4 regions of the Pseudoalteromonas sp. ATL1 genome follow, and region 3 is predicted to be linked to each of the others. Evidence: predicted binding sites of a transcription regulator. Region 3 holds the regulator's gene; each other region holds the start of a gene.

Region 1 (7,753 bases), 400 kb from region 3:
AACATAACCGGAATATTATCAATAACCGATGAAACAACCCCAAGGAACACGTTTGCGCCCGTTGCCGACCATCCGCCGTAAAGCACTTCGGATAGCAAGCTCAAATAGCCTAAAAAGCCTAAGCCCCCAACACACATGACGATACCGTAGAAGAACAGCAATGTATCCCACTCGGCTCTTGCAACTTTATGGAAAATGTCAAATGGCACCATGCTACCGAGTAAATCTATCCGTACTTGGTCGCCCTCACGCAATGCCGTGTTACGCTGACGCTGTAACGTCATACGCAAGTAATAGCCAAAAAACTGTAAATAACCAAGCCCCATCATCATACCCATAACAGGCGGCATATGTAGGAGACTGTGACATAACACAGCCGTTAAAACAGTTAACAGGAACAACCCAAGAATCCTTCTTGCACCACGTTGCAATGTAACTGGTGCATAAACAGCTGAAGGCCTTTTTTTCTCAACAAATAAGCTCATCACCGCCGCAGGAATGATGTAATTAACCAACGATGGAATAAGAAGGGTAAAAAACTCATTGAATTGCACCATACCAGCTTGCCAAACCATCAACGTGGTTATATCCCCAAACGGGCTAAATGCACCACCCGCATTAGCCGCAATCACAATATTGATACAACTGAGATTTATAAAGCGCTTATCCCCTTCAGCTACTTTCATGACGACAGCACACATCAATAATGCCGTGGTTAAGTTATCTGCAATGGGCGATATAAAGAAAGAGAGAAACCCTGTTATCCAAAACAAGCTGTTATAACTAAACCCACGTTGGATCATCCATGCTCTTAATGCATCAAAAACTTTGCGCTCTTCAAGGGCATTAATATAGGTCATTGCGACGAGCAAAAATAACATTAGCTCGGCAAATTCTAATAAATTATGCCTAAAAGCATGTTCCGTAACGTGAGGAATATCATGAGTGACATAATAAATACTAATGATGATCCAAATAATACCCGCAGCAACTAGAACAGGTTTAGACTTTCTCAAATGGAGCTTTTCTTCAACCATGACGAGTGCATATGCAAGGACAAAAATAACAATGCATACTATGCCCAAGTTGGACGAAGTTAAATCCACTCTCTCGCTACCGCTGGCCCATGCAGGCACTGCCATGCATGCTAACATAATCCAAAACAAGCTAAACTTGTGACCTAATCCGCCCATGTCCGTGCCACCCTATCGTTATGATTATTATTCAGTAAAAATACTGGTAGTAAAAACATAGCACGGATTGCGTCAACGTCGACTATTTTTCTTGCATAACTAGTAAGTTAACTTTTAAAAAGACGAAATATAGTAGTCAAATAGCGGGAAAGGTAAATTGTGCTGAACACCATTGGGAACAGCACATATCAGTCTGATTTATAAATAAATAGTTTGTATATTGGCGCAAATATTACTGATCACGACTCATCTTTTCAATCATCAAAATGAGCAACAAACCTGCAACTGCCAATGCAATACACACGAGCGTTTGAGGCTCAACTCCCGTTACGCTTGCAAACTCCATCGGGCTAATATTTTTCTGCAACAGCGGCTTTTCAACACCGTGAGAATTGGTATAAGTCGATACGACCTGTTTCCATGGCCAAAGCAAATTGAGTGACCCAAGTAAAAAACCAGCCAGCAAAGCAAAAGTTAGCTGTTCAAACTTTGCTAGCAACCAAGACAAAAAGCGAGAAAACAGCATTAATCCGCACACACAACCTACTATAAACAATCCAACCAGCATGACGTCTTTTTGTGTCACCGCAGACAACACATGGCCGTACATGCCCATTAGCAATAAAATAAAACTTCCTGAAATACCCGGTAGTATCATCGCACACACTGCGATAGCACCCGCTACAAAAAACATCCACCAATGAGGTTGAGCTTCAGACGGAGCGATGGTAGTGATAACAAAGGCAATAACTGCGCCTAGAAGACAGCTGACAACCGCTTGCCAATGCCAATTTTTGACTTGTTTTGCCACATGCACAAAAGAAGCGACGATGAGTCCAAAGAAGAATGACCAGACCAGTAACTGGTGATTGTCCAAAAGATAAGTAATTAGCTTGGCCAGTGACGCCGCGCTGGTGATAAGACCTGAAAATACGGCTAACAGAAAAGCGCCATCTACATGCTGCCAACAGGCTTTAATCCCCTGGGTTCTGAGTATATTTAATGCTTTGAGATCAAAGCTTTTTAATGCATTGAGAAAACGAGCATAAATACCAGTAATAAATGCAATTGTACCACCGGATACACCAGGCACGACATCAGCAGCGCCCATTCCAGCTCCTTTTAAAAATAGCCATAAGTAGTCTTTTTTTGAATCCAAATGTTGTGCCACTCACAGTACTCCATAATTATTTTGCGCCTAGTTTAACTGATTTGCTCAACAACAGACAGCAACGGCTTTGAAGCGGCTAAATTAATCAACAATTTAAGCTAAAAAAAACGCCAAGATTGCCGATATAGCATTTAGCTTATTTGTTATCTTCAAGGTGTGCCTAACGCTATGCGTACGTTTATGCTTTTTATTTGTGCTCTGCTCAGTTGCGCGTCTTTTAAAAGCGATGCTGAAAGAGCCGCTTTCATCATGCCTCCAGCTAGAACTGCAATAGAGCAAAATGATATTAAAGAACACTTTTCTGAAGAGCGTATTATTAGCTTAGATACCGAAAATGGTGAAGTGATGGCACTTTTTTCTCCGTACATGAGTGCATACAAGCGGGGGATTGTTATATTACTTCCAGAAGCCGAGCATACACCTTTGTCACCCCATAGTTCGGGCTATTTATTTGAATCACTGACCGACGACGGGTTTGATACCTATACGCTTCAAACACCCGAACTAAACTGGCTAGCCGATGCGTTTGACCCATTAAACGATGGTAAGTTACCACAAGAAAACACAGGTTGGTCGGAAGCGGTGCTTAATGATTACAAAAAGCGTTTAATCGCCAACTTTGAGGCGCTTTATGCTCAGTTACAAATGACCAGTAAAGAGCAACTGGTTGTTATTGCAGAGGGCGTTAGCGCTGGCGTTTTTTCTGAACATCTCGCCTCTCTGCCCAACCTTCGTATCGATGCATTTGTCGCAATCAGCGCTCAGTTACCCAACAGTGAGCGAAACAAACACCTGCCCGCGATTATTTCATTAGTCAGTCCGCCGTTACTCGACGTTGTCTACTCTCAAGACAATGATACTATCTTGAGAAGCGCCGAGCAGAGAAAACGCTGGGTGAAACGCAACAGTAAATTTGACTACCGCCAGCGTGAATTGTTTGGCGCCAGTACCGAAATCAGGCAGCACCAGCGCTTGCGCAAGGAAGTTGATGGATTCTTGAGGCAACTATAAATTAGCTTGCTTTTTTCAAGTATTCATAAGCCGATTGAATATCTTGGCTTTTGCGCTTAGCAACTTCCATCATATGTTCTGGCAACCCTTGAGAGACTAATTTGTCGGGGTGATGCTGCGCCATAAGCTTTCTATATGCCCGCTTAATATCTTTCTCCGTCGCATTACTTGATAAACCTAACACCGCCAAGGCCTGCGTTTTAGAAAAAGCGGGCTCAGAGCTTGCGGTTTGTCTATGCTGTTGTCTGTATTGTTGCTGTTGGCTCTGTTGATGTTGTCGAAAGCTAAATTCTGCTTGGTAACGCTTCAGGATAAATTTAAAGTGCGTCGCGGAAATACCAAGGTATTGACTCACTTTTTGCAGTAACTGTTTTTCACTGGCTGCAAGATGACCATCCGAAAACGCCATTTGAATTTGGATCTCTAAAAACAATTGAACTAAATCGTAACGCCTTGCAAACACTTCTTTAAAATCAGCGATCGCTTCTTTTAATTTGAAATCTTGTTCTTTCCCAGCACGAAATGCATTTTGTGCCTCGGTTCTGTCCTCTCCATGTAACCCCATTTCATCCATAAATGCGGTCGCTGCACGAATATGAGTTTCGCTGACTCGCCCATTTGACTTTGCGATATGCCCCATCACCGCAAAACAACTGGAAAAAAACAGTGCCTGTCGCTGATGTAAATCGTCTCCACTGAAAAAACCTTGAAAGCCACCGACCTTGTCAAAGCTTTGTTTTAAGCTTTTATCAAACATATGACCAAGCCAAAACCCCAAAATAGCGCCTAACCAACGGCCAAACATAAAACCAAAACACGTGCCTAGTAATTTACCCCACATGCTGCTGCTCCTGTTCGAGGTTTATCTGTGCTAGGCGTTCTGGCGTACCAATATCACTCCATTGCCCCAAATAAAGCTCGGTCGACACCTGTCCGCTTGTGAGCCCTTCACGTAACATAGGACCTAAAGGAACAAAGCCACCTGCCTGCTTTTCAAAAAATGATTTGTGATACAAACCAATGCCAGCAAAGGTATATTTCTGTTCATTATGGGGTTGACTCGCCAAACAAAAATCTCCGTCAGGGTGATGTTCAGGGTTCTCAACCAACACGATATGTGCTTGCGCTTCAAACAGCTGTAACTGCAGCATCGCGCTCACATCATAGTCAGTAAAAATATCGCCGTTAATAACAACAAACGTATCGTCCTCTTGGCATAATTGGGCTAACGCATTAATGATACCACCCGCTGTTTCAAGGCCGCCCTCAGGCTCTTGACTATAGGTAATTTTTATTCCAAATAGCGTGCCATCAGCAAAAAACTGCTTTATTTTCTCGCCTTGCCATGCAAGATTTATTACCACCTCTTTGATGCCAGCGGCTTTTAACCGCATCAAATGATAATAAAGCAATGGCTTTCCAGCCACTTCTAACATCGGCTTTGGTAACTCAGCCGTGAGCGGCATCATTCGTTTACCGCGGCCTGCGGCAAGGATCATGGCTTTCATTCAGTTATCAGGTCCAGCTTGGCTTTTACTTTTGGCATTATGTCATGGCGCAACCAAGTTTCAAGCCATTGAAATGGCTCGTAACACTTTGCAACTTCGCAGACATATTCCAAAGTAGGTAATACATCTTTGAGATATCCCGATTTCCCATCACGTATCAACAGTCGACAAAAAATACCGGCCGCTTTTAAATGCCTTTGCATACCCGTTAAATCGAAGTAGCGACAATACGACTCAAAGCTCATGTTATCGAGCAACTCGGCGCTATTTAATTGGGCATAACTGACTTTTTGCAAACGCTTGAATAGCTCGTCGGGTAACTTAAAATAACAGTCTCGCAATAAAGAGACAGCGTCATAAGTCACCGGCCCTTGCACAGCATCTTGATAATCGATTAGTGCCCACTGCGTATCTACATACATGATGTTTCGACTATGAAAATCTCGATGCATGGTCACTTGTGGCTGCGCCAGCATATTACTCACAAGCTGTTCTTTCAGGTTTTGCCACTGACGTAGTGGCAGGTTTTGCTCATCCAACCCCAACCATTCGAGCAATAACCACTGCCAGAATATATCCATCTCCATCGCAATAAAATCGGCATCGTAAGGCTTCATGCTGGCCGATGCTGGTGTACCTGCTATGTGCGGTAAAAGGCTTAAGACATCTTCGTAATCATGTTCGAGTGATGACAGTTGCAACCTATCTGCCAAATGCGCCTGACCTAAATCTTCTAAGAGCAAAAAGCCATGTTCAAGTTCGGTATAAAGAATGCGAGGCACACGTAAACCAGCGTCACTAAAGCATCGATTTAACTCAACAAAAGGCGCATTGTTTATTTTGCTTGGGTCCGAGTCCATTACAATATAGCGCTTCTGAGCAGACTCCACTCGATAGTAACGTCGAAAGCTCGCATCACTAGTTATTGCGCACCAGTCATAGGGGTCTGTTGAAAAATACCGCTGTAAAAAGCTCTCTAACATGCTTTGTCTATTTTGCTCTTTTGTCACAAAATTCCACTCTTAATTACTGTATTTCACTAAGTTTTACTTTATCATGTCTTGCTTAATATCAATAATGGCGTTCAAGGTTAATCAATGACTAAAACATGGGGGGCCATCGCGGTAGTATTTGCCAGTACCAATGCGATAGCCGGAACAGTACCTGCACCAAAACTCTGTAGCGAATACTTACAACCCAAAAATTGGCAGCCCTTGAGCGCTTTACCTAAAGACGCGATCGACATCCAAGCGGATGATGTTGAAATGCAAGGCAAAGACAGTGCTGAATTTTCTGGTAATGTTGAAATAAATACCAACAAAATGTCGCTACAAGCCAGCAGTGCACTCATTGATAAAAAACAAAGTTTACTTAACGCAACTGGCCCGCTTAATTATCAAGACCCTTTTACTTACGTAAGAGCCAATGCCTTATACGCAAATTTAAATAATAACGAGATAAGCTTACTCGGTGCTGACTATCAACTTACTCAGCAGCAAGGTCGTGGTGGAGCAGAAAAACTCTCGGCTTCAGATAAACAAGTCGCATTGATCAACTCCAGTTTTACAACCTGTCCATCCGACAAACCATTTTGGGCACTTGAAGCAGACAACATCACTCTATCCAAAGAAGAGGGCTGGGGTGAAACACATAATGCCGTGCTTAAAATACTCGACGCACCAGTTTTATATATCCCCTACTTCACGTTTCCCATTGATGATAGAAGGAAATCGGGACTGCTTATGCCCAAGATTTCTCCTTCTAGTCACTATGGCTTAGAAATCGCGTTACCTTATTATTGGAATATCGCGCCAAACTATGACGCAACAATCACACCAAGGTACATGGCGAATCAAGGGGTTCAGCTCATTACCGAGTTCCGTTACCTTACTGAACAGCATCAAGGCTTGTTAGGTGTTGAATTTTTAGAAAAGGATGACTCAGAACCAAGTTTAGATGAACGTTACTTAGTTCATTGGAATCAACAAAGTTACCTCAGTGAACAATGGCGTATGAGCGTTGATGTCACCAATGTCAGTGATGATAACTATTTGACTGACTTGAATTCTGATTACGCGAATGAGACAGGTACTCAGCTTGATAGAACGGGTGTGCTTAGCTACTTGGGTTCGCACTGGTTAACAGACATCAAACTGCAAACATTTGAAGTATTGGGTGACCACACCGAGTCTTATGCCGCGTTGCCACAAATTAGTTGGAGAAACCGCTCAGCTTACAATGTATATGGTATCGACTTTGATCTTCAAGGTGAGTTAGCGCATTTTCAAAATGATACATTACAAATCACAGAAGCAACGCGATTTCATATTGAGCCGAAAGCCAGTTATAAACTTAACGAATATGCGTGGTCATTCATAAGTGAACTCAGTTTGCTGCACACCAGATATAAACAAAAAGGTGACTTACAAAATACACCTTATGAAGAAGACGTATCTCGCACGTTGCCAAAGTTACGCATGCATGCGCAACTGAACTTTGAAAGAGATACGGCGATGTTCGTTAAAGAGGGTATTCAAACACTTGAGCCACAAATTCAATATTTATATACCCCAGACAGAAATCAGCAAAACATCGCGCTATACGACACCACTAAAATGCAGGACGATTTTCATGGCTTGTTCCGAGAACAACGCTTTTCTGGTGTTGACCGAATTGCTGAAGCGAACCAGATAACACTGGGCGCGACAACACGAATTTTTGATGACAAAAACCAAGAGCGGTTTAATTTCAGCGCTGGACAAATTATCTATCTTGAAGATGACGTAAAGCCAAGTGCACAGAGCTTAGACAATCAAACAAACTACAACGCCTTGTTTGCAGCTGAAACCATGATACATTGGCATAGACGT
Region 2 (7,753 bases), 1.7 Mb from region 3:
TTATGCCCCGAAGATCAAACCTAGTAGTAAAGGCACCTACGAATCAATCACTGTCGTTGCGACCGTGACTTCAAAAGAGCATATCGAGCAAATTTACACAGAACTTGGCTCACTAAAAGATGTGCGTCACGTTCTGTAAAGAGCAAGGTAGTAATATGAGCCAGCATACAGTCATTGTTCGCCAACTAGGACGTCGCAGTTACGAGCCTATCTGGCAAGAAATGCAGCAATATACCGATAAGCGTGACGAGACAAGTCCTGATGAGATTTGGTTAGTTGAGCACGAGCCGGTTTTTACTCAAGGCCAAGCTGGGAAAGATGAGCACCTTTTGGCTCCAGGCGATATTCCCGTCATCAAAGTCGATCGTGGTGGCCAAGTCACTTACCATGGCCCTGGACAACAAATGATGTACGTATTGTTTAACTTACGTCGTCTTAAAATTGGTGTACGTGAGCTGGTCACTTGGTTAGAAGAGTGCATCATTGACTATCTTGCAGAGCACGATATCGACGCGTATGCCAAAGCCGATGCGCCCGGTGTGTATGTGAATGACAGCAAAATTGCGTCATTAGGTTTACGCGTTCGTCGTGGCAGCTCATTTCATGGCCTTGCGTTAAACGTAAACATGGATATGTCGCCTTTTTTACGCATAAATCCATGCGGATATGCTGGCATGAACATGGTTCAAACAAGCGAATTAAATGGTCCTGACAACATGAAAGATGTTGGAAATGGGCTGGTGAAACACATGTTAAAGCGACTCAACGCTGAACATGTTGAGCAAACTGAAGGGTTTGAGAACGAATGAGTAAACCAGTAAAAATGGAGCCAGGGGTAAAGCTTCGTGATGCCGAAAAAATGGCATTGATCCCAGTAAAAGTACTGCCAACTGAACGCCAAGAAATGCTGCGTAAGCCTGAATGGCTGAAGATACGTCTACCTAAATCAAGTGAGCGTATTGACGGCATAAAACAAGCGATGCGTAAACATGGTTTGCATTCGGTATGTGAAGAAGCCTCATGCCCGAATCTATCAGAGTGTTTCAACCATGGTACAGCTACGTTTATGATTTTAGGCGCGATCTGTACTCGCCGTTGCCCGTTTTGTGATGTTGCACATGGTCGTCCGTTAAAGCCAGATGCCGAAGAGCCTGAGAAGCTTGCACTTACTATCAAAGATATGAAGTTAAGCTATGTCGTGATCACCTCAGTTGACCGAGACGACCTAAGAGATGGTGGTGCACAACACTTTGCGGATTGTATCACCGAAATTCGTAAGCACAATCCTGACATCACCATTGAAATACTAGTGCCTGATTTCCGTGGCCGTATGGACAGAGCGCTCGAGATATTAACGCAAACACCACCCGATGTGTTTAACCATAACCTAGAAACTGCGCCACGCTTATATAAATTGGCTCGTCCTGGTGCTGACTACAAGTGGTCTTTAGAACTGTTACGTCGCTTTAAAGAAGCCCATCCAAATGTCAAAACCAAATCAGGTTTGATGGTGGGCTTGGGCGAAGAGATGTCTGAAATTGAAGAAGTATTGAGAGACTTACGTGAGCACAACGTTGATATGCTTACTGTTGGTCAATACTTACAGCCTTCAAAACACCACCTGCCAGTAAAACGCTATGTACCACCCGCTGAATTTGATGCATTGAAAGACTATGCAGATGAGATCGGATTTACTCATGCAGCTTGTGGGCCTTTTGTGCGTTCAAGTTACCACGCGGATCAACAAGCCGCAGGCAAAGAAGTTAAATAACTTCGTTTAAGTTAAAAAAGCGCCTAAGGCGCTTTTTTAATGCACTGAAATCAATGGCCCCGTGGTAAGACCATTCTTTTTACCTAAATTTGATACATTGTCGTCTGCAATTACGACTTCGTAAAACATAAATTACAATCGTTAACATTGATTTGTGGCAAAACTATTTCATTTTTTTAGTTGCCAGTATATCTTGCAAAACTCTCTCACACACAAGGGGCAATTTGTGCTTAAAAATAAAACACTGGGGAGTATGCTGATCGTCGCCGGTACCACGATAGGTGCTGGCATGCTGGCCTTACCGATTGCATCGGCTGGGCTCGGTTTCACGACGGCATTAATACTAATCGTTCTTTCTTGGCTACTCATGACTTATACCGCGCTATTGATGCTAGAACTTCATCAATATGCCAGCGCCGAAGCAACACTGAATACACTCGCAAAATCCATTCTTGGTAAACGCGGGCAGATTGTTGCAAACTTTGCCATGGTGTTTTTATTCTACGCCCTTTGTGCCGCCTATATTGCAGGAGGAGGTGCACAACTGCAGGAGAAGCTAAACAGCTTAGTCGGCATGCGTGTCGCGCCACAGGTGGGGTCGATTCTACTGGCATTTATTGTCGCAACGATTGTTACTGCGGGTACCAGTACCGTCGATAAACTCAACAAAATACTTTTTACCGTCAAGATCATCGTGCTGGGTAGTTTATTCTTTGCTTTAAGCCCCTATGTACACGGCCAGCACTTGCTGGATATGCCGATAGAACAAGGCTTGGTATTATCCGCAATTCCAGTAGTCTTCACCTCTTTTGGCTTTCACGGCTCAATCCCATCTATCGTTAAATATGTTGGTTTAGATATTAAGTCATTGCGACGTGTAATGATGTTTGGCGCAGCCCTTCCATTGGTCATCTACGTATTTTGGCAGCTACTTAGCCAAGGTGTAATGAGCCAGCAAAGTTTAATGCAAAGTGGTGGCTTAACGGGATTCGTTAGCAGCATTTCAAATATTGCGAATAATCCAAGTGTAAGTACTTTTGTGACCATCTTTGCCGATTTGGCACTTGCCACATCATTCTTAGGCGTTAGTCTTGGCTTGTTTGACTTCTTCGCAGACGCCTTTAAAAAAGGGAATGGCCGCCTTGATAGAACAAAAACAGCCGTGATCACATTTCTACCCCCTCTGGGCTTTGCGCTTTTCTACCCGCAAGGTTTCATTATGGCGTTAGGTTATGCGGCAATCGCACTCGTGGTGCTGGCTGTATTTTTACCTGTTGCTATGGTTTGGAGACAGCGACGCCAAGGCGAACTGGCCGGCGGCTACCAAGTAAGAGGCGGAGACATGGGCCTGATCATTGCTGCACTGTGTGGCATATTGATCATCGCAGCACAAACACTGCAAATGGCCGGCGTTATCCCCGCTTTGGGATAACCGATTCAAACAATAAAAAGGCCATTAAGTGGCCTTTTTATTGTTGTTTTGTCCCAACTTCAATGGGATCTGATTCTTGTGGCTTACCCTGCAATATAGAAATTTCCACCCGACGATTACGCCTTCTATCTGCGTTGGTTTCATTCGGCACTAACGGGCGAGTATCCGCATGACCCACCACCACTAAACGGTTTTTATCAAAGCCAGGGGCTTTTACCATCTCACTGGCCACAGCAACAGCGCGCGTCGCCGATAAATCCCAGTTATTGCTATATAGCTCGTTACTGACTTGATAATCATCCGTATGTCCTGAGACGGTTATTTCCCCTGGAACGTCTTTGAGCAAGTCCGCTATTTCCAAAATAATGGGCTGAAATTTCGGTTGTAAAAATGCACTACCGGAAGGAAAAGCACCATTTTCTTGAATCCGAATAATGATCTGTTGCCCTAAAGACTCAAGCTCAATCGCACCATCCATAATCTGCTTTTCTAACTGCTGCGCTATCTTTTTAACAAGTTCATTCACTTGTTCTTGCTCAGCAGCAGAAATTGCTTGTGTCATAGCCTGTTCTTGTGAGGTACTTTGTGACTCACCACCGCGCTTGTTACCACGTTGCTCTTGACGACCGCCTGCCGAGCTTTCTTCCCCTGCCTGAAACTCCAGCATCTGCTGCGTCATTTCAACCGTTTGTTGCTGAATTGTCTCAATTGGAGTCGGTTCTGGTTTACCTGGCGTAAACTCCATCGCAATGACGCTAGTCCCTTTTGGGATATCTTTCACTTCAATTTTATTCTGCACACCAAAAGCAAATTTCATGGAGCCCGCAATTTGCTTGAACTTGAGTACATCCATCTCGGAGAAAGCGAGCAATAGTACAAAAAAGCACATAAGAAGCGACATGAGATCAGCAAACGTCCCCATCCAAGCGGGCAAGCCGGGAGGTGGGCATTTACACTCTTTTTCGTCAGACATTCTGCCTATTCCTCTTTCTCATGAGCACGTTTAGATTCGGGCAGGTAATTTTTCAAGATCCCTTCAATCACTTTTGGGTTTTGCCCGTCTTGAATGCCCAAAATAGCATCAAGAATGAGGCGTTGATTAAGCTCTTCTTCGTCTTTTCGAAGTTCAAGTTTTGCTTGAATTGGGATAGCGACTACGTTCGCTAAGAATGCACCATATAAAGTTGTTAAGAGCGCTACCGCCATGGCTGGACCAATGGCCTTTGGGTCATCCATGTTTGATAACATGGCAACCAAACCAATTAGCGTACCGATCATCCCCATCGCGGGTGCAATATCGCCTAAAGTCTTAAATAAAGATGAACCCATTTCATGTCGGCTCGTTGTCAAAGAAATGTCTTTTTGCAAAGTTGCCCGCACCACATCAGCGTCGTGACCATCAACGAGCATATCCACACCCTTGCGCATAAAACTATTCGGTATGTCTGCTTCTTCCAACGCCAAAAAGCCACCCTTTCTGGCAGAATCAGCTAACTCTACCGCTTTTTCAATTAATTCTTCCGGCGTTTCGATTTTAAACATAAATGCCTTGCCAACGACTTTGCCGATTGCAAAAAACTTCGGCATGGAAAAATTAGCCAACACAATAAACAACGAACCACCAAACACGATCACACCTGATGCCGCGTCCGCGAACATGACGATTTCACCGTCACTACTCATGAACATGGACATCACAATCAGACCTATCGCGCCTAGGATCCCAATAACGGTTGCTAAATCCACATACCCTCCAGAGAGTTCTATCTATCGTTCTACTTATAGCCTAAGGTGTTCATCGTTTGTTTTTCAATCAAGATACGTGCCAGTCTTTATTGAAAAGATTACAATGTCTTCGTAGGACATTTCATTATCGGCAAGCTACTGAATATCTTAAGTCAATTATATTAAAAAGCGTCAAAAATGCGAGCGCCAATAACACGCTAGTAAGCCCATTTGATGACAAACATATAACAAAATACGTCCACAAACTTTGACCTTGCGTCGCAATCCCCCTAAAATTGCCCTCTAAATTTTACTTAATGACCAGTCTATCAGGCTACGAGATATCATCATGGCGGCAAAAAAACCAGATAACCTGAGCTTTGAAGAAGCGATGGGTGAACTAGAAGAAATCGTTCACTCTATGGAGCAAGGTTCCCTTAGCTTAGAACAATCTTTGAAGCAATTTGAGCGCGGTATCGCACTGGCAAATGCGTCGAGTAAAAAGTTGCAACAAGCAGAACAAAAAGTATCCATCCTCATGGCAAACGACGCTCAGAGTGAAGCTGTGCCCTTTCAAGGTGATTCGGAATAGATCGTGGATTTAAAAATTCAATTAAAGCGCGCGCAAGAACGTGTTGAAGGCTTTATAAACAATTACTTCGATGCTCCAATTGATACCGAGCAGACCATAAAGCAAGCGACTTATTACAGTATCAGCAACGGGGGTAAACGCCTCAGACCTTTTCTTGTTTATGCAACGGGTGAAATGCTGGGGGCAAATCAAGCCGATCTCGACGTAGCCGCCGCCGCAATTGAGTGCATACACAGCTACTCGCTGGTACACGATGATTTGCCTGCAATGGATGATGACGACTTACGCCGAGGTAAACCGACTTGCCACATTGCCTTTGACGAAGCACAAGCTATCTTAGCAGGCGATGCGCTGCAAACACTCGCGTTTGAACTGTTAAGTGGGCATCACTTTAATGTCCCCGCTACGCAGCAGCTAAAAATGATAAATGTGCTCGCTAGCGCATCAGGTTTGCAAGGTATGGTTGGTGGCCAAGCTCTTGATTTAGCTGGGACCGATAAGGAAATTTCCTTACCTGAGTTGGAGCGCATTCATCGCATGAAAACCGGCGCATTATTAAGCGCGGCTATCGAGCTAGGTGCTTTATGTGCAAGTAATATCAGCGAGAATACTCACTCTGCTTTACAACGTTATGCAAGCAATATCGGCTTGGCATTTCAAGTACAAGATGACATTTTAGACATCGAAGGCGACACCCAAGCATTGGGTAAACCTCAAGGTTCAGATGTTGAAAACAACAAATCAACTTACCCCGCCTTGTTGGGGCTCGACGGCGCTAAAAGTAAAGCCTCTGCATTAATTAAAAGTGCGATTGACGCGCTGGACGATATTGAAGAAAACACCGATGTATTAGCAAGCTTGGCGCACTACATCATTGAGCGAAAGTACTAAACTCGCTCAAATAATCGCTGTTCATGACAAATTAATGGCTAATTTGTATAAATAAATAAAATTAACCGTATCCTTTGTATATAATTGTGCGAAGTTTGCGTAGGACACATAATCGAAACCATGAAATTGGATAGTAGCAAATACCCTTTATTAGCTTTGGCAGATGAACCACAGCAACTGCGACAGTTACCGCAGAACAAACTAACTGCACTCAGTGATGAACTACGAGATTACTTATTAAATTCCGTGTCACAAAGTAGTGGCCATTTTGCTTCAGGTTTAGGCACCGTCGAGCTGACGGTTGCTCTACATTACGTGTATAACACGCCTGAGGATAGACTACTTTGGGACGTAGGCCACCAAGCCTACCCACATAAAATACTCACAGGGCGTCGAGAGAAAATACATACCATACGCCAAAAAGATGGTCTGCACCCTTTCCCATATCGTGAAGAGAGCGAATACGATACATTCAGTGTAGGTCACTCAAGTACCTCTATTTCAGCGGCTTTGGGGATGTCTATCGCCGCACAGAAAGAAGGTAAAGGTCGTAAAACTGTGGCTGTTATTGGTGATGGTGCGATCACTGCAGGCATGGCGTTCGAAGCGATGAATCACGCGGGTGACGTAAAATCTGACATGCTGATCATTCTTAACGACAATGAAATGTCGATTTCCGAGAATGTGGGCGCATTAAACAATCATTTTGCACGCATTCTTTCAGGCAGCTTTTACACAAATATCCGTGAAGGAAGCAAAAAGCTCCTATCCGGCGTACCGCCAGTAAAAGAACTTGCAAGCCGAATGGAAGAGCATCTGAAAGGCATGGTGATCCCAGGTACCTTCTTCGAAGAACTAGGACTCAATTACATCGGCCCAATTGATGGCCATGATGTCAACATGTTGGTCGATACACTGCGTAATATGCGCAATCTGAAAGGCCCACAGTTACTGCATATCAAAACGCAAAAAGGAAAAGGCTACAAACCAGCTGAAGCCGACCCTATTGGCTATCACGCCGTGCCCAAGTTTGATCCTAGCGTTCACAGCTTACCTAAATCCAAGCCAAGTGCTGACACCTTCTCCAAAGTGTTTGGTGATTGGCTATGTGATCAGGCCCAACAGGACAAGCGCTTAATGGCGATTACGCCAGCAATGCGTGAAGGCTCTGGCATGGTTAGGTTTTCAAAGGAATACCCTGAGCAATATTTTGACGTCGCCATTGCTGAACAACACGCCGTTACACTCGGCGCGGGTTTTGCTTGTGAAGGTCTGAAACCGGTCGTGGCTATTTACTCTAGCTTTTTGCAACGCGCTTACGATCAGCTTATACACGATGTGG
Region 3 (7,753 bases):
GAAATGCTGGGTGACCCGTCCATTTTATTAACCTCAGGTATGTTAAGAAGTGTGCTTTCAAGATTTGTTAAACATACGATCCCCGGCCTTCGCGTGATGTCATATCAAGAAGTGCCAGATGAAAGACAAATTAAGATTGTGAGCTCAGTTGGACAGTAATAGGATTAAAGGGGTTGTAACATGAAAATTAAACGTTTTTTTGCCAAAGATATGCGCACCGCACTTAAAGAAGTGAAAGAAGAGCTTGGTGTTGATGCTGTAATCATGTCAAACAAAAAGCTGGCTGATGGCGTCGAGATTGTTGCTGCTATTGATAATGACCGTGCACCTGCGGCAACAAAAGCGCCTAAAGCAGAGCCTGCGCATCAAGCTCAGCCTCAAGCAGCCGCCCCACGTTTTGTTCGCCCAGAGCCACAAAGAGCGCGTCCAGAGCCACAAGCTCAGGTTGCTGATAGTTTAGAAGCGTTACTTGAGCGTCAAGCCCCACGTCCACGTTCACCGCAGTTAGCCTCTATGTTTTCGCAATCTGGTATTGATACTGAGCAAGTGTTTAAAGCTCGCGCACAAGCTGAAACACACACCCATGCTCAGGAGCGCTTTCAACAGCCACAACATCAACACAGAGCACAAACGCAATCATCAAGCTGGCAGTTTGATGATGAATTAGAAGCTGGGTTTGGTGATGATATGGATCATGACGATCCAAAGCATGATGAAATGAGTGCGATGCGCGAGGAAATGAACGCTATCCGTCAACTTCTTGAACATCAGGTGTCAGGTTTGATGAAACAAGAAATGGCTCGTCGGGATCCAACACGTGCTTGTTTAATTGATCGCCTGCAAGGCATGGGTATTGATGCAGAAGTTGCACAGCAAATGGCGTGCTTTATCCCCGATGACGTATCACGAAAAGAAGCGTGGAACGCGTTACTGAATATGGTTGTAAACCAAATGCATACCACTAATAACGACATTCTTCGTCAAGGTGGTGTATACGCGTTTGTTGGCCCTACAGGCGTAGGCAAAACGACCACCGTTGCAAAGCTTGCAGCACTTGGTGCACAAAAGTACGGCGCTGATAAAGTGGCATTGATCACAACAGATACATATCGTATCGGCGCATATGAGCAATTGTCTACTTATGGTCGGATTATTGGTTGCCCGGTTAAACAGGTAAAAGATGCGAATGAACTTGCAGAAGTTTTGTACCACTTAAGAAATAAAAGACTAGTATTAATAGATACCGCAGGAATGAGCCAACGTGATTTGCGTTTAACTGAACAGTTAAATACTTTGATGCGTAGCACGCGTGTAGATATTCGCAGCTATTTAGTGTTAAGTGCCACATCGCAAATGCATGTGTTACAAGAAACGGTTCGCCATTTCCAAAAAGTAAACTTAAGTGGCTGTATTTTCACCAAACTTGATGAATGTCTAAGTTTAGGCGAGATTATTAGCATAGCGATTCAAAATCGCCTGCCAATAGGGTATCTTACCAATGGACAGCGAGTTCCTGAGGATATTCGCGTCGCGAATGCTCAAAAGCTAGTCAAAAAGGCTGAGCAATTGTATTTAAAAAGAATAAAAGCACAACATTCGAGACCTGTAGCAGTAGCGTCTCAGACAGTAGGAATGTATGATTAACACAGTTTTAGATCAAGCAAGTGGCCTGCGTAAAATGAGTCAAAATAATAATCACGGTGTTAAAGTTATCGCTGTAACCGGTGGTAAGGGTGGTGTAGGCAAAACAAATGTCTCGTTGAATACCGCAATTGCGTTAGGCCAGCAAGGAAATCGCGTCTTAGTATTAGACGCTGACTTAGGTCTGGCTAACTGTGATGTCATGTTAGGCTTAAGGGTAGAAAAAAACCTTTCTCATGTGCTTTCAGGAGAGTGTGAGTTAGACGAAATACTCGTTGAAGGGCCAGCGGGAATTAAAATTGTGCCAGCGACGTCGGGTTCGCAAAGCATGGTTGAGCTAACTCCAGCAGAACATGCGGGACTGATCCGTGCTTTTAGTGAGCTAAACACCGAGTTTGATATATTAATTGTCGATACCGCAGCGGGTATCTCTGATATGGTTCTTAGTTTCTCTCGTGCGGCTCAAGACGTCGTTGTCGTAGTATGTGATGAACCAACTTCTATTACTGATGCTTACGCACTTATCAAAGTACTAAGTCGTGAGCATGGCGTATATAAATTCAAGATTGTTGCCAACATGGTGCGCAGTTTGCGCGAAGGCCAAGAATTATTTGCTAAACTGTCAAAAGTAACTGACAGGTTTTTAGATGTGGCACTTGAGTTAGTCGCAACCATTCCGTTCGACGAAAATATGCGTAAATCATCAAGGCGTCAAAAAACGATTGTTGAGCTTTTTCCAAACTCACCTGCAGCAGTTGCGTTTAGGGGGCTCGCTAGCAAGGCTGTGAAGTGGCCAATTCCACATCAACCTTCTGGTCATTTAGAGTTTTTTATTGAACAACTTGTCAACGGGTAACTATGGCATCATCGGTGAGTAGAGCGATGGGGTATCAGACGTCTGAAAATATACACAAAGTGGTTGAGCGTCATGCGCCGCTAGTGAAAAAAGTCGCGTGTCATTTATTGGCGCGTCTACCAGCTAATATCCAATTAGACGATTTGGTCCAGTCAGGTATGATCGGCCTAATTGAAGCGTCGAAAAATTTTGATGCTTCGAAAGGGGCGAGTTTTGAAACTTTTGCGGGTATTCGCATTCGTGGCGCCATGCTTGACGAAATTCGCCGAGGAGACTGGGCACCTCGTTCTGTTCATCGCAAAAGCCGCATGGTTGCAGAAGCCATCGCTGAGCTTGAATCAATTCTCAATAGAGAGCCAAAAGATACTGAAATAGCTGAAAAACTTGATATTACGCTGGATGAGTACCATCATATTCTTAATGATGTAAATAGCAGTAAAGTGATAGGTATTGAGGACTTAGGTGTTGATGAAGATGTTATTTCGCCATCAGGCGAGGATTTATCGCTAGACAAACCATTTAATAATGTTAAAAATGAACGCTTTAACGAATCGTTGGTCGCAGCGATTAAGTCTTTACCTGAAAGAGACGCTTTAGTTTTGTCGTTGTATTACAATGATGAAATGAATTTAAAAGAAATCGGCCAGATACTAGATGTAAGTGAGTCTCGTGTTAGCCAAATTCATGGGCAGGCAATGATAAGGCTAAGGGCCAAAATCAATGACTGGGTCAATTAGAGTAAAAATAATAGGTTCAAACCTCACTGGAGGATGTTTTGGATAAAAACATGAAAATTCTCGTGGTTGATGATTTTTCTACAATGAGGAGAATAATCAAAAACCTGCTTAGAGATTTAGGCTTTACCAATGTACAAGAAGCTGATGATGGCAGTACTGCGCTTCCAATGCTACAGAATCAAGAGTTTGATTTTGTGGTAACAGATTGGAATATGCCTGGTATGCAAGGGATTGATTTACTCCGTGCAATTAGGGCGGATGAGAATCTTAAGCATATCCCAGTGTTGATGGTAACTGCTGAAGCAAAGAAAGAACAAATCGTGGCAGCAGCCCAAGCAGGCGTAAATGGTTACATTGTTAAGCCGTTTACGGCAGGAACACTAAAAACCAAGTTAGAAAAAGTGTTTGAGCGTTTAGGCTAAGAAATAAGAAGGAGAGGCTAATGTCAACGCCTTCTGTGCCTCAGATCAGCCTTGAGCAGGCAAAACAGCTTGTTGCATATTTGGAACAAGGTGAACAAGAAAAAGCAGATCAATTAATTTTGGAAGCTGCCAATAAAGAGCAGTCTGAGTTGTTTGCAGAGGTGGGTAAGTTAACTCGCCAATTGCATGAATCTTTAAAAAACTTTGAACTCGACACGCGTCTTGCCGATCTGACGACTGAAGCCATTCCTGATGCAAAGCAACGTTTAAATTACGTCATGGAAATGACAGAGAATGCAGCTAATAAAACCATGGACGCAGTTGAGGCAAGTTTACCGCTTGCTCAACAATTAGCTGATGATTTGTCTGATATTAAGCCTACATGGGATCGCTTGATGCGACGTGACATTCAGTTAGGTGAGTTTAAATCACTATGTCACGATTTAGATAAGTTTATGCAAGGGTCACAAACTAGAACAGATGAACTACAAAGTTTGATGACCAATGTTTTAATGGCTCAAGATTATCAAGATTTAACAGGGCAAGTTATTCGTCGAGTTATAGAGCTAGTCAGAGAAGTAGAAGATAGCCTAATTAATTTATTGACTGTTTTTGGTACTACAGACGAGCAGCCAGGTAAAGCAAAACGCTCAGAGGCGAAAGCTGCTCCAAAAGATATTGAAGATGTAAATGTTGATGATATTTCAGGTCCTGAAGGGCCAATTATCGACGCGGATTCAAGGGATGATGTGGTATCAGGGCAAGATGAAGTTGACGACTTACTGTCAAGTTTAGGCTTCTAATTAGGAGAGTATGCATGAGCTTTGAAGTCGATGAAGATATCTTACAAGACTTTCTTGTTGAAGCCGGTGAGATCCTAGAACTGTTATCTGAACAGTTAGTCGAACTAGAGAATAATCCAGAAGATAAAGAGCTGTTAAATGCAATTTTCCGCGGATTTCATACGGTTAAAGGGGGCGCAGGCTTCCTGAGTATGACGGAACTCGTTGATGCCTGTCACGGGGCGGAAAACGTGTTTGACGTACTAAGACAAGGGCAAAGAAAAGTAACATCTGAGCTGATGGATGTTATCTTACAGTCTTTAGATACGATTAATGAAATGTTCGCGCATATTCAAAACCGTGAACAACCAGACCCAGCTGACCCTGCATTGTTGGAAACACTCCACCAATTGAGCAAGCCAGCTTCAGCTGACGAAGTGATTTCTCCACCACCTGCTGCGAGTGCACCAGAGCCTGTCGAGGAAGACGTCCCACCAGTTCCTGAAGTGGAGGCAGATGATGTTCTGTTTGATATCGATACTTCAGATGTTTCATCAAATGGCGACGATGCCAGTATAGATGAAATTACGGAAGATGAATTTGAGAGTCTGCTAGATGAACTGCATGGCACCGGTAATGGTCCTGCGTCTGTGAGTAAGCCTGCAGGGGAAGAGTCTGATGATGGTGATATAACGGATGATGAGTTTGATAGTCTGTTAGACGAGCTTCATGGTGTGGGTAGTTTTGGCGCTTTAGATAAGTCAGGTACACCGAGTGCGGCCCCCGCAAGCACTCCACCTCCAGCTGTTTCAAGTAGCGATAACGACGAGGAAATCAATGATGATGAATTTGAAGCGCTATTAGATGAATTGCACGGTAAAGGAACAGCCCCTCGTTCAGTAGAAAGTGGTGCATCAAAGAGTACGCCTGCGGCTAAACCAGAACCTCAACCAGAAGCAGCGAAGCCTGCGCCCAAACCGCCTGCAACCTCGGCCCCGAGCCCTGCGGCTACAAAAGCGCCAGCGCAAACGCCAGCTTCTGATAGTAAAGCTGCGCCTGCGGCTGCCGCTAAAAAGGCACCCGCGGCACAGGCGGAAACGACCGTTCGTGTTGATACCAAGCGTTTAGATCAAATTATGAATATGGTCGGTGAGCTGGTACTGGTTAGAAACCGATTGGTGAGCTTGGCTAACAACACTAACAGTGAAGCGATGGGCAAGGCTATTTCTAACTTAGATGTGGTCACGGCTGATCTTCAAGGTGCTGTGATGAAAACCCGTATGCAACCGATCAAAAAAGTGTTTGGTCGATTCCCTCGGGTTGTACGTGACTTGGCTAGAAGCCTTAAGAAAGACATTAACCTTGTTCTAGAAGGTGAAGAAACAGATTTAGATAAAAACCTTGTAGAGGCGCTTGCCGATCCGTTGGTGCACTTAGTTAGAAACTCAGTAGACCATGGGATCGAGATGCCGGAGGTACGTGAAGCAGCAGGTAAGGTCCGTACAGGTACCGTTACGCTATCTGCTTCACAAGAGGGTGACCATATTTTACTGACCATTAGAGATGATGGTGCAGGTATGGACCCTGAAAAACTAAAGAAAATAGCTATCAATAAAGGCGTTATCGACTCTGATCAAGCGAGTCGTTTGTCTGATACAGAAGCGTATAACCTCATTTTTGCGCCGGGCTTCTCGACCAAAGAAGAGATATCTGATATCTCAGGTCGGGGTGTGGGCATGGATGTAGTTAAGACCAAAATTACTCAGCTGAATGGTTCGATTAATATTCAATCTGAGTTAGGTGTTGGTACTATCCTGGAAATTAAGGTACCTCTGACACTCGCGATTCTTCCAACCCTCATGGTCATCGTTGGAGAGCAAACATTTGCTTTACCTTTGGCTGGGGTAAGCGAAATTTTCCATTTAGATTTGACCAAGACCAATATTGTTGACGGTCAGTTGACGATCATTGTTCGTGAAAAGGCGATACCGCTTTTCTATTTAGAACATTGGTTGGTCAAGGGTGCTGATAGAAACAGGAGAAAAGCTGAGGGTCATGTGGTTATTGTTCAAATGGGGACGAAGCAGGTTGGCTTTGTGGTGGATTCACTCATTGGGCAAGAAGAGGTGGTTATTAAACCACTAGATGCATTACTGCAAGGTACTCCTGGTATGGCTGGTGCAACAATCACATCAGATGGTGGGATTGCTTTGATCCTTGATGTGCCTAATATGCTTAAGCATTATGCTGGTAAATAGTGTTTTGCATGTAGTGACTTAAATCTTAGTGGTGCCCCGCGCACCACTTTTTGGATCTGTATATTTGAATGAGCGTGCCAATGGCAGTTAAAGTATTAGTAGTTGATGATTCAAGTTTTTTTAGACGCAGAGTAAGTGAAATTCTTGAACTAGACAGTGAAATTAAAGTAATTGATTTTGCTGTTAATGGTAAAGAGGCAGTCGAGAAAGCAGCACAGCTAAAGCCTGATGTGATCACAATGGATGTTGAAATGCCTGTACTGGATGGCATTAGTGCAGTAAAACAAATCATGGCAGCGACGCCTACGCCTATTTTAATGTTCTCTTCGTTAACTAGAGAAGGCGCTAGTGCGACGTTAGATGCTTTAGATGCAGGGGCACTAGACTTTCTACCTAAAAAGTTTGAGGATATAGCTAGAAATAGCGACGATGCGATTAAATCTCTACAAAATAAAGTAAAAGAGATTGGCCGTCGACGCCTGTCACGTTTTGCAATAAGTCCGGCGACCAGGCAGCCTACACGTCCATCAACTGGCACAGGGATTTCGCAGCCAGATAGAACCTTTCAACGCCCGATGGCGAGTTCATCACCAATTGCAGCTAAAGCGTCGGGCAAAAAGTATCAATTAGTGGCGATTGGAACATCAACGGGTGGTCCAGTTGCGCTTCAAACCATCTTGACGCAATTACCAAGTAATTTTCCACATCCGATATTATTGATTCAACACATGCCAGCGGCTTTCACTCCGGCATTTGCTGCTCGCTTGAATAGCCTTTGCAAAATTAAGGTGAAAGAAGCGGAGCAAGGTGATAAGTTGCAGCCAGGTGTTGCATACCTGGCTCCTGGTGGTCAGCAAATGATGGTTGAATCACGAGGCACCTTAAAAGTGTTCGAAGATGATAGTCCGAGAATTACATACAAACCGAGTGTTGATGTGACCTTTGCCAGTGCAGCCAAAGCCTACCAAGGTGATGTACTTGCGGTTGTATTAACAGGAATGGGCGCAGATGGAAGAGATGGTGCCAGAATGCTGAAGCAAGCTGGTGCAACAATTTG
Region 4 (7,753 bases), 3.1 Mb from region 3:
ACAAACAAGAACAGATAATACAACTTGATACCTTGCTATCAGGTTATGAAGAGTTTAATTCGTTTGATCAACAACAATTGAATTTGATTGAACCGTTGCGAGCTATGCGAATGGTACATTACATGGGCTGGTTGGCGACGAGGTGGCAGGACCCCGCTTTTCCACGGAACTTTTCGTGGTTTGCGACAGACAAATATTGGGAACAACAAATTTTGGCTTTAAAAGAACAATACGCCATTTTGCATGAACCTGCTTTGAGCTTATTTCCTTAAAAAATTAAAGAGATTTTTATGTTTAAAATAATAAAACAATCATTATTGATTCTATGTATTCCTCTTATGGCCTTTGCTGCGAGTGCGGCTGAATTTGTTGATGGTACACATTTCAAAACACTTGATAATCCAAAGAGTACAAACGCGAAAGTGACCGAGTTTTTCTCGTTCTATTGCCCGCATTGTTATCAATTTGAACCGATTGCAATTGCCTTAGAGCAGGGGTTACCTAAAGGAGCGAGTTTCGAAAAGAGCCACGTGAACTTTTTAGGTGGTATTCCAGCACAAGTGCAAAGTAACTTGAGCTATGCCTATATTATTGCCAATCAGATGGGCAAAGGTAAGGAAGTAGCAGCAGACTTATTTGATACCATTCACAAAAAAGGTAACAGATTGACGGATATTAAAGAAGTTAAAAAGCTACTTGCCGGTCATGGTATTAGTGAAGCGCAATTTGACCAACAACTGAGTAGCATGTTGGTGATTGCGCAAGAGAAAAAAATGCAAGACCTACAAGAACATTTTGGTAAAATTGGCGCTTTAACAGGTGTTCCTACCTTTATCGTCAATGATAAATATCAAGTGAACATGCGCTCGCTGAAAAGTCAGCAAGAGTTAAACGAATTAGTAAAACACTTACTAGAAAAATAAGAATTGGAGATCTCAATGTTGAAATTAATCAAAGCGACAGTCATTGCAATGATGCTGCCTATGCTGGCCAACGCTGCCGTGCAATATGAAGAGGGCGTACATTACGAAGTAGTGTCTGAGCGCGGAACTAAAAAACCAGAAGTAACAGAATACTTCTCTTTTTATTGTCCTGCGTGTAATGCCTTTGAGCCATTGATTGCTGAATTTAAGCCTAAGCTTGCAGAGGGCGTTAAGTTTAAGAAAAGCCACGTCGATTTTGTTGGTTCACGTGATCCTGAAATTCAAAAAATGATGGCAAATGCGTTGGCGACGGCTGCTGTTTTACCACAGAAAGATGCCATTGTTTCTGCGTTGTTTACACACATTCATACAAAGCGTGGAAAAATTAACGAGCTTGCTGACATCAAAGATATTTTTGTATCACAAGGTGTTGATGGCGAGAAATTTGATAAGTTATACAAAAGCTTCTCGGTTCGTACCAAAGCGTCTCGCATGGCACGTAATCAAGAGCAGTTACAAGAAAAAGGCGCATTAAGTGGCGTGCCGACATTTATCGTAAACGGTAAATACAAGTTGCTATTACGCGAGTCAAAAACGACAACGCCTGAGCAGATCAGTGCTTTGATCAATTACTTGGCAACGAAATAACCCACTTTTAAATACAAAAAAGCCTCGTTATCACGAGGCTTTTTTATACTCTTTAGTTTGTCACTTACGCTGTAAAAATACGCCCGATTCTACATGATGTGTGTATGGGAACTGATCGAAAATCGCGATGCGGGAGATTGTATGTGTCTCACATAGCAACTCAAGATCACGCTCTAATGTGTCAGGGTTACATGAAATATAGATAATATTGTCGTAGTTTGAGACTAATCGGCAGGTTAGTTCATCCATCCCTGCTCGCGGAGGGTCCACCAGAATAGTTTGACAGTTGTAATCATTTAAGTCGATACCGTTGAGCCTTGAAAAGTTACGTTCGCCCTTCATTGCTTGAGTGAATTCTTCACTCGACATACGGATGATATCTAAGTTCTCAACTTTGTTGGCAGCGATATTGTATTGGGCTGAGTGAACGGATGATTTAGAAATTTCTGTCGCTAGCACCTTATTAAAGCTGCCAGCCAGCGCGATGGAAAAGTTACCGTTGCCACAATAGAGTTCGAGTAAATCATTGTTCAGAGGTGCGCACACTGATTGTGCCCAAGCCAGCATCTTTTCATTCACTTTGGCGTTTGGCTGCGTAAAGCTGTTCTCAACTTGCTGATAAATGAATTCTTGGCCGTTCACGTTGAGTTTTTCTGTGACAAAATCATCACCAAAGATCACTTTTTGCTTGCGAGCACGACCGATGAAATCAATTTTATACGTTTGTTGTAATTCAGCACGCAGTGATTGCATCGCTTCTTGCCATTGTTCATTAAGTGCTTTGTGATAAAGCAGGCTGACTAATATTTCCCCGCTAAGCGTTGAAAGGTAATCGATTTGAAAGAGCTTACGACGCAAGACTTCGTTATTACGGAGTTTATCCATCATGACTTGCATGATTTCACTGATCAGCGGCGCGGCTGGATCAAATTGATCAACGCGGATTTTCTGCTTTGTTGCCTGATCAAACATAATATGGAATAGAGCGTCGCCTTCATGCCAAACACGGAATTCGGCACGTTGCCTATATTGTGTTTTTGGCGAGTCATACACTTCCAACTCTGGCGCATTAAACTTAGCGAATTGTGCGCTGATGCGTTGTTGTTTTTCACCGAGCTGCTGCTCGTATTCGGAAGTATCTATTAAAATGACAGCCATATAAGAAGTACCTTGCAAAATTCAGACGCGCTATTTTAGGGGCCGTTGTCGATTTGTCCAGTTTATCGCACAAAAATTGTTTCTTTTTTATACTAAAAGTGCTTAAGCTAAGTTTATTTTGGTCGATAACAAGGAACGGATGGTTGTGTTGAACACACGATGACCACGATATTTGGAGCCATGTTATGAAAATAGGACAATTACATCAGCTGCTTAACCCAGCACTGACTAATAAGGCGAATAGGCCTAATGGGTTTATGCCCAGTGTAAAATTAAATTCAGATAGTTATTTCGGTGATAAAAATAAACTGGCTGCTATGGTGCTAGACGATAAATTAGCACAGGCACTCGGTATAGAAAAAAAAGCTGAGAAAGAAAAGCCATTGTTTGATTTTGAAGCCATTACTAAAAATGTATTGGATTTCGTAACTGCGGCGGTTAAACGGGCAAAAGTTGACGGCAAAAATGACGATGAGTTAAAAGAGATGCTAGGCGCAGCGCGTAAGGGTGTGCAAATGGGGATTGATGAAGCCACTGAAGAGTTAAAAGGGGCGAATTCCTATAATGATGAAATAGAACAGGGAATTGAAAAAGCGCGTGATGGTATTTTTAAAGGACTTGATGAGTTTGAAGAGTCATTATTTAGTCCTAAATCACAGTCGATGCAAGTGAGTGAAGCCCAATATGCGAGCTTATCGAATCAAGCCGAATACAGTTTTACGACGGCAGAAGGTGATGAAGTTAAAATTACCTTCAGTGATGCGCGTTCTGAGTCAAAGGCTGCGGCTTATAGTCAAAAGGGCAATGAACATGGTCTTGCGGTTGGCCAGCAAACGCAGCATGAAGTTAGCTTTTCGATTGTCGTCAATGGCGAGCTTAGTCAAGAAGAGCAAAATGCAATTAATGAGATGATGAAAGACGTACGCAATGTCAGTGACTTATTTTTCTCAGGTGAGTATGACGATGCGTTTGATAAAGCAAAATCATTAAATATAGATAGTGATCAGATTGCGAACTTCACCATGGATCTCCGTCAATCTAAAACGACCGCTGCAATCAGCCAATATCAGCAGTCTAATCCGATCAAAGAGATAGAGAAAGGGCTACAGCCCTTAGACAAGCAATTGGAAAATATTCACGATCAAGGCAAAAAGCTGGGAATTGAAAAGCAGTTGCCAGATATACTTGCTTGGTTGAATGAAGGGCAAGCTCGATTAAAAGAGTTTTTTGATTACGCACAAGGCTTTTTTAGTCAGTTAGATAAGAAAGACGCTGAGTAGTCATTTATTTTTAATGTGTTGCATGGCACACTGCCGCGCAAGTGTTATTTTCTAGTGGTTGTGCTTTGCCTCACATATTGGTGTTTGATTCAGGTATCGGAGGTACGAGTGTGCTGGAGCATATTCGTGCCAAACTCCCATTTGCTGAATATAGCTATGTGATGGACAATGCGCTGCTGCCTTATGGACTGCAGTCCGAAGAAACAATCCAGAAACGGTTAAGGTGTTTGGTCCAGCGCCTTGATGGCTTTCATCGAAAAGTCGACCTTATTGTTATAGCGTGTAACACCGCGTCAACCTATGCACTTGCGGCCACTCGCCAGTGTACAGATATTCCCATCGTAGGTGTTGTGCCTGCGATTAAACCGGCTGCTGCGCTAAGCCAAACGAAACGTATCGCACTTCTGGCGACACCGGCCACATCAAGCAACCAATATACGCGTGATTTAATTGCCTGCCATGCGATGCACTGTCAGGTAGATTTACATCAATCGACAAAACTTGTGCGGTTAGCTGAGCAGTATTATTGGCAACAGTGTTTAGATGAACAGGCCATTGCCAAGGAATTATCACACATCGGTATTCACCCTGATGTAGATTGTATTGTTTTAGGTTGTACGCACTTTCCTATCTTGGAACAGTCTTTGGCTGCGTTTTATGGAGATAAGGTAGCGCTTGTTGATTCAGGTAGTGCTATTGCGAATAGAGTACGGTTTTTATTGGCGGATAAACTTGAAAATAACCGTCTTAAAAATGAGATGCCGTTACGTTTCTATGCAACGGCACCAAGTGTGTTTGAATACAATAAGGAAGTAAAACTGCTACCTATTGAGCTGGGCTGTTAGAAAGCGTTTGATTCATCTCCTTCAAACTGCTTTTGTTTTGCAGCACGAACTTTTAACGTTCTTTGTTGAAATTCTTTATCGTTTAATTGGGCAATTGCTTTGTCGGCATCTTGTTCTGCCATTTCCACAAACCCGAAACCACGACGTTTACCTGTGTTCTTATCCTTTAATAGTCGAACACTGAATACTTGTCCTTGCTGTGCGAATAAGTCACGCACTACTCCTTCGTTTGCTTTATAAGGTAGGTTGCCGACATAGAGTGTTTTAGTTGCTACATCTTGTGCAGGATCCGATGCTGGCGTGTTAGAAGTTGCAATAACTGCCAAGCCACCGATTAAGATCCCGACAGCTAAGGTGATCGGTGCGCTAATTTCAACATTAGAAAATAAAAATTGTGCCGCAATAAACCCCACAACTGCTAGTGCTAGCGTAATAATAAAAGACTTTTGAGACGATGATTTCATAATAGAGTTACCAATAAACAGAGGATAAACATTAAATTAACAAATAAGGAAGCTATATTAACGAGATAAATAAACTTCGCAATAATAAAAATAGGCATAGCTCAGGAAATTGCATCAAAAGTAGTCAAAAAACTGCATTTGAAGCGTTTTTGTTCGCTTAATGTGCAAACAAACAAAAAGAATAAAAAAACGCTTGATCAAAAAAAGGATCGCCCTATAATGCGACCCCACTGACACGGAGCGCTACGCTGAATAAGCAAAGCAGCAACGAGTCAGCGTCAAGTAAAACTTAAACTTGAAACTTCTAAAAAAGAAACTTCAATTAAGTGTTGACAAAAAATCGGGAATGCTTAGAATGCACATCCCTCGAGACGCGAAAGCAGCTCGAAACGTTCTTTAAAAATATGAAGCAATCATCTGTGTGGGCACTCGTACAAATTGAGTTCTAACAGCAAAATCTAGCCTCGCTAGAGGATGCAAACAAATTTAGAGTCTCAATTGAACTGAGTGACCAACGGAAACAAGTTTACTTGTTTCAGCACAGTCAATTCGATTTTTCTTTTATAAAGGGAAATCAAAATCAGAATTCAATGAGCACGAAGCTTCGGTTTCAAAAAACTTTTAATTGAAGAGTTTGATCATGGCTCAGATTGAACGCTGGCGGCAGGCCTAACACATGCAAGTCGAGCGGTAACATTTCTAGCTTGCTAGAAGATGACGAGCGGCGGACGGGTGAGTAATGCTTGGGAACATGCCTTTAGGTGGGGGACAACAGTTGGAAACGACTGCTAATACCGCATGATGTCTACGGACCAAAGTGGGGGACCTTCGGGCCTCACGCCTAAAGATTGGCCCAAGTGGGATTAGCTAGTTGGTGAGGTAATGGCTCACCAAGGCGACGATCCCTAGCTGGTTTGAGAGGATGATCAGCCACACTGGGACTGAGACACGGCCCAGACTCCTACGGGAGGCAGCAGTGGGGAATATTGCACAATGGGCGCAAGCCTGATGCAGCCATGCCGCGTGTGTGAAGAAGGCCTTCGGGTTGTAAAGCACTTTCAGTAAGGAGGAAAGGTTGGATGTTAATAGCATTCAGCTGTGACGTTACTTACAGAAGAAGCACCGGCTAACTCCGTGCCAGCAGCCGCGGTAATACGGAGGGTGCGAGCGTTAATCGGAATTACTGGGCGTAAAGCGTACGCAGGCGGTTTGTTAAGCGAGATGTGAAAGCCCCGGGCTTAACCTGGGAACTGCATTTCGAACTGGCAAACTAGAGTGTGATAGAGGGTGGTAGAATTTCAGGTGTAGCGGTGAAATGCGTAGAGATCTGAAGGAATACCGATGGCGAAGGCAGCCACCTGGGTCAACACTGACGCTCATGTACGAAAGCGTGGGGAGCAAACAGGATTAGATACCCTGGTAGTCCACGCCGTAAACGATGTCTACTAGAAGCTGGACTCTTCGGAGGACTTTTTCAAAGCTAACGCATTAAGTAGACCGCCTGGGGAGTACGGCCGCAAGGTTAAAACTCAAATGAATTGACGGGGGCCCGCACAAGCGGTGGAGCATGTGGTTTAATTCGATGCAACGCGAAGAACCTTACCTACACTTGACATACAGAGAATTTTCTAGAGATAGATTAGTGCCTTCGGGAACTCTGATACAGGTGCTGCATGGCTGTCGTCAGCTCGTGTTGTGAGATGTTGGGTTAAGTCCCGCAACGAGCGCAACCCCTATCCTTAGTTGCCAGCGATTCGGTCGGGAACTCTAAGGAGACTGCCGGTGATAAACCGGAGGAAGGTGGGGACGACGTCAAGTCATCATGGCCCTTACGTGTAGGGCTACACACGTGCTACAATGGCGCATACAGAGTGCTGCGAGCTCGCGAGAGTCAGCGAATCACTTAAAGTGCGTCGTAGTCCGGATTGGAGTCTGCAACTCGACTCCATGAAGTCGGAATCGCTAGTAATCGCGGATCAGAATGCCGCGGTGAATACGTTCCCGGGCCTTGTACACACCGCCCGTCACACCATGGGAGTGGGTTGCTCCAGAAGTGGTTAGCCTAACCTTCGGGAGGGCGATCACCACGGAGTGATTCATGACTGGGGTGAAGTCGTAACAAGGTAGCCCTAGGGGAACCTGGGGCTGGATCACCTCCTTATACGATTTAGAACTTATTTGTTCGTAGTGTCCACACAGATGATTGTTGCTTGGTCTTATGACTGAGTGATATTGCTCTTTAAAAATTTGGAAAAGCTGATAATTAATTCTTGTAGATATTTATATCTATAAAGAGTTTTCAAAAGTAAAACATGCCGATAAATCTTAAGATTTATTAGCGTCTACTTTAGTATTCAATATTAACTTCTGGCGAAGTTAAACTGTCTTTGACGATACAAACCATTTTGGGTTGTATGGTTAAGTGACTAAGCGTA

What was found. Region 3 encodes FliA, which starts transcription of late flagellar genes. Its sites were predicted from a motif close to CTAAAGNTNNNNNNNNNNNNGCCGATA; they were not measured.
Region 1: AC5FX4_RS16030 (DUF3530 family protein) is a predicted target of FliA. The motif match lies at 2,463-2,489, and genes of this name have one in related genera.
Region 2: pomA (flagellar motor protein PomA) is a predicted target of FliA. The motif match lies at 5,075-5,101, and genes of this name have one in related genera.
Region 4: AC5FX4_RS00580 (DUF5610 domain-containing protein) is a predicted target of FliA. The motif match lies at 2,831-2,857, and genes of this name have one in related genera.

The regions. Positions count from the first base shown of each region.
Region 1 covers NZ_JBZYXL010000001.1:3,650,633-3,658,385, forward strand. The annotation lists gene nhaD (sodium:proton antiporter NhaD) at 1-1,142, opposite strand, end outside; gene AC5FX4_RS16025 (polyprenyl-phosphate transporter) at 1,426-2,364, opposite strand; gene AC5FX4_RS16030 (DUF3530 family protein) at 2,533-3,375, shown strand; gene djlA (co-chaperone DjlA) at 3,377-4,216, opposite strand; gene murU (N-acetylmuramate alpha-1-phosphate uridylyltransferase MurU) at 4,206-4,883, opposite strand; gene AC5FX4_RS16045 (aminoglycoside phosphotransferase family protein) at 4,880-5,866, opposite strand; gene lptD (LPS assembly protein LptD) at 5,981-7,753, shown strand, end outside.
Region 2 covers NZ_JBZYXL010000001.1:1,521,938-1,529,690, reverse strand. The annotation lists gene ybeD (DUF493 family protein YbeD) at 1-139, shown strand, start outside; gene lipB (lipoyl(octanoyl) transferase LipB) at 156-809, shown strand; gene lipA (lipoyl synthase) at 806-1,771, shown strand; gene AC5FX4_RS06770 (aromatic amino acid transport family protein) at 1,998-3,203, shown strand; gene AC5FX4_RS06765 (flagellar motor protein MotB) at 3,241-4,176, opposite strand; gene pomA (flagellar motor protein PomA) at 4,182-4,949, opposite strand; gene AC5FX4_RS06755 (exodeoxyribonuclease VII small subunit) at 5,278-5,520, shown strand; gene ispA ((2E,6E)-farnesyl diphosphate synthase) at 5,524-6,411, shown strand; gene dxs (1-deoxy-D-xylulose-5-phosphate synthase) at 6,532-7,753, shown strand, end outside.
Region 3 covers NZ_JBZYXL010000001.1:3,254,730-3,262,482, reverse strand. The annotation lists gene flhA (flagellar biosynthesis protein FlhA) at 1-159, shown strand, start outside; gene flhF (flagellar biosynthesis GTPase FlhF) at 181-1,644, shown strand; gene AC5FX4_RS14240 (MinD/ParA family ATP-binding protein) at 1,637-2,497, shown strand; gene AC5FX4_RS14235 (RNA polymerase sigma factor FliA) at 2,500-3,234, shown strand; gene cheY (chemotaxis response regulator CheY) at 3,273-3,656, shown strand; gene AC5FX4_RS14225 (protein phosphatase CheZ) at 3,677-4,459, shown strand; gene AC5FX4_RS14220 (chemotaxis protein CheA) at 4,474-6,696, shown strand; gene AC5FX4_RS14215 (protein-glutamate methylesterase/protein-glutamine glutaminase) at 6,777-7,753, shown strand, end outside.
Region 4 covers NZ_JBZYXL010000001.1:125,071-132,823, reverse strand. The annotation lists gene AC5FX4_RS00600 (serine/threonine protein kinase) at 1-272, shown strand, start outside; gene AC5FX4_RS00595 (thiol:disulfide interchange protein DsbA/DsbL) at 291-923, shown strand; gene AC5FX4_RS00590 (thiol:disulfide interchange protein DsbA/DsbL) at 939-1,571, shown strand; gene trmA (tRNA (uridine(54)-C5)-methyltransferase TrmA) at 1,632-2,729, opposite strand; gene AC5FX4_RS00580 (DUF5610 domain-containing protein) at 2,915-4,009, shown strand; gene murI (glutamate racemase) at 4,051-4,854, shown strand; gene AC5FX4_RS00570 (RNA recognition motif domain-containing protein) at 4,851-5,318, opposite strand; rRNA gene AC5FX4_RS00565 (16S ribosomal RNA) at 5,941-7,479, shown strand; rRNA gene AC5FX4_RS00560 (23S ribosomal RNA) at 7,735-7,753, shown strand, end outside.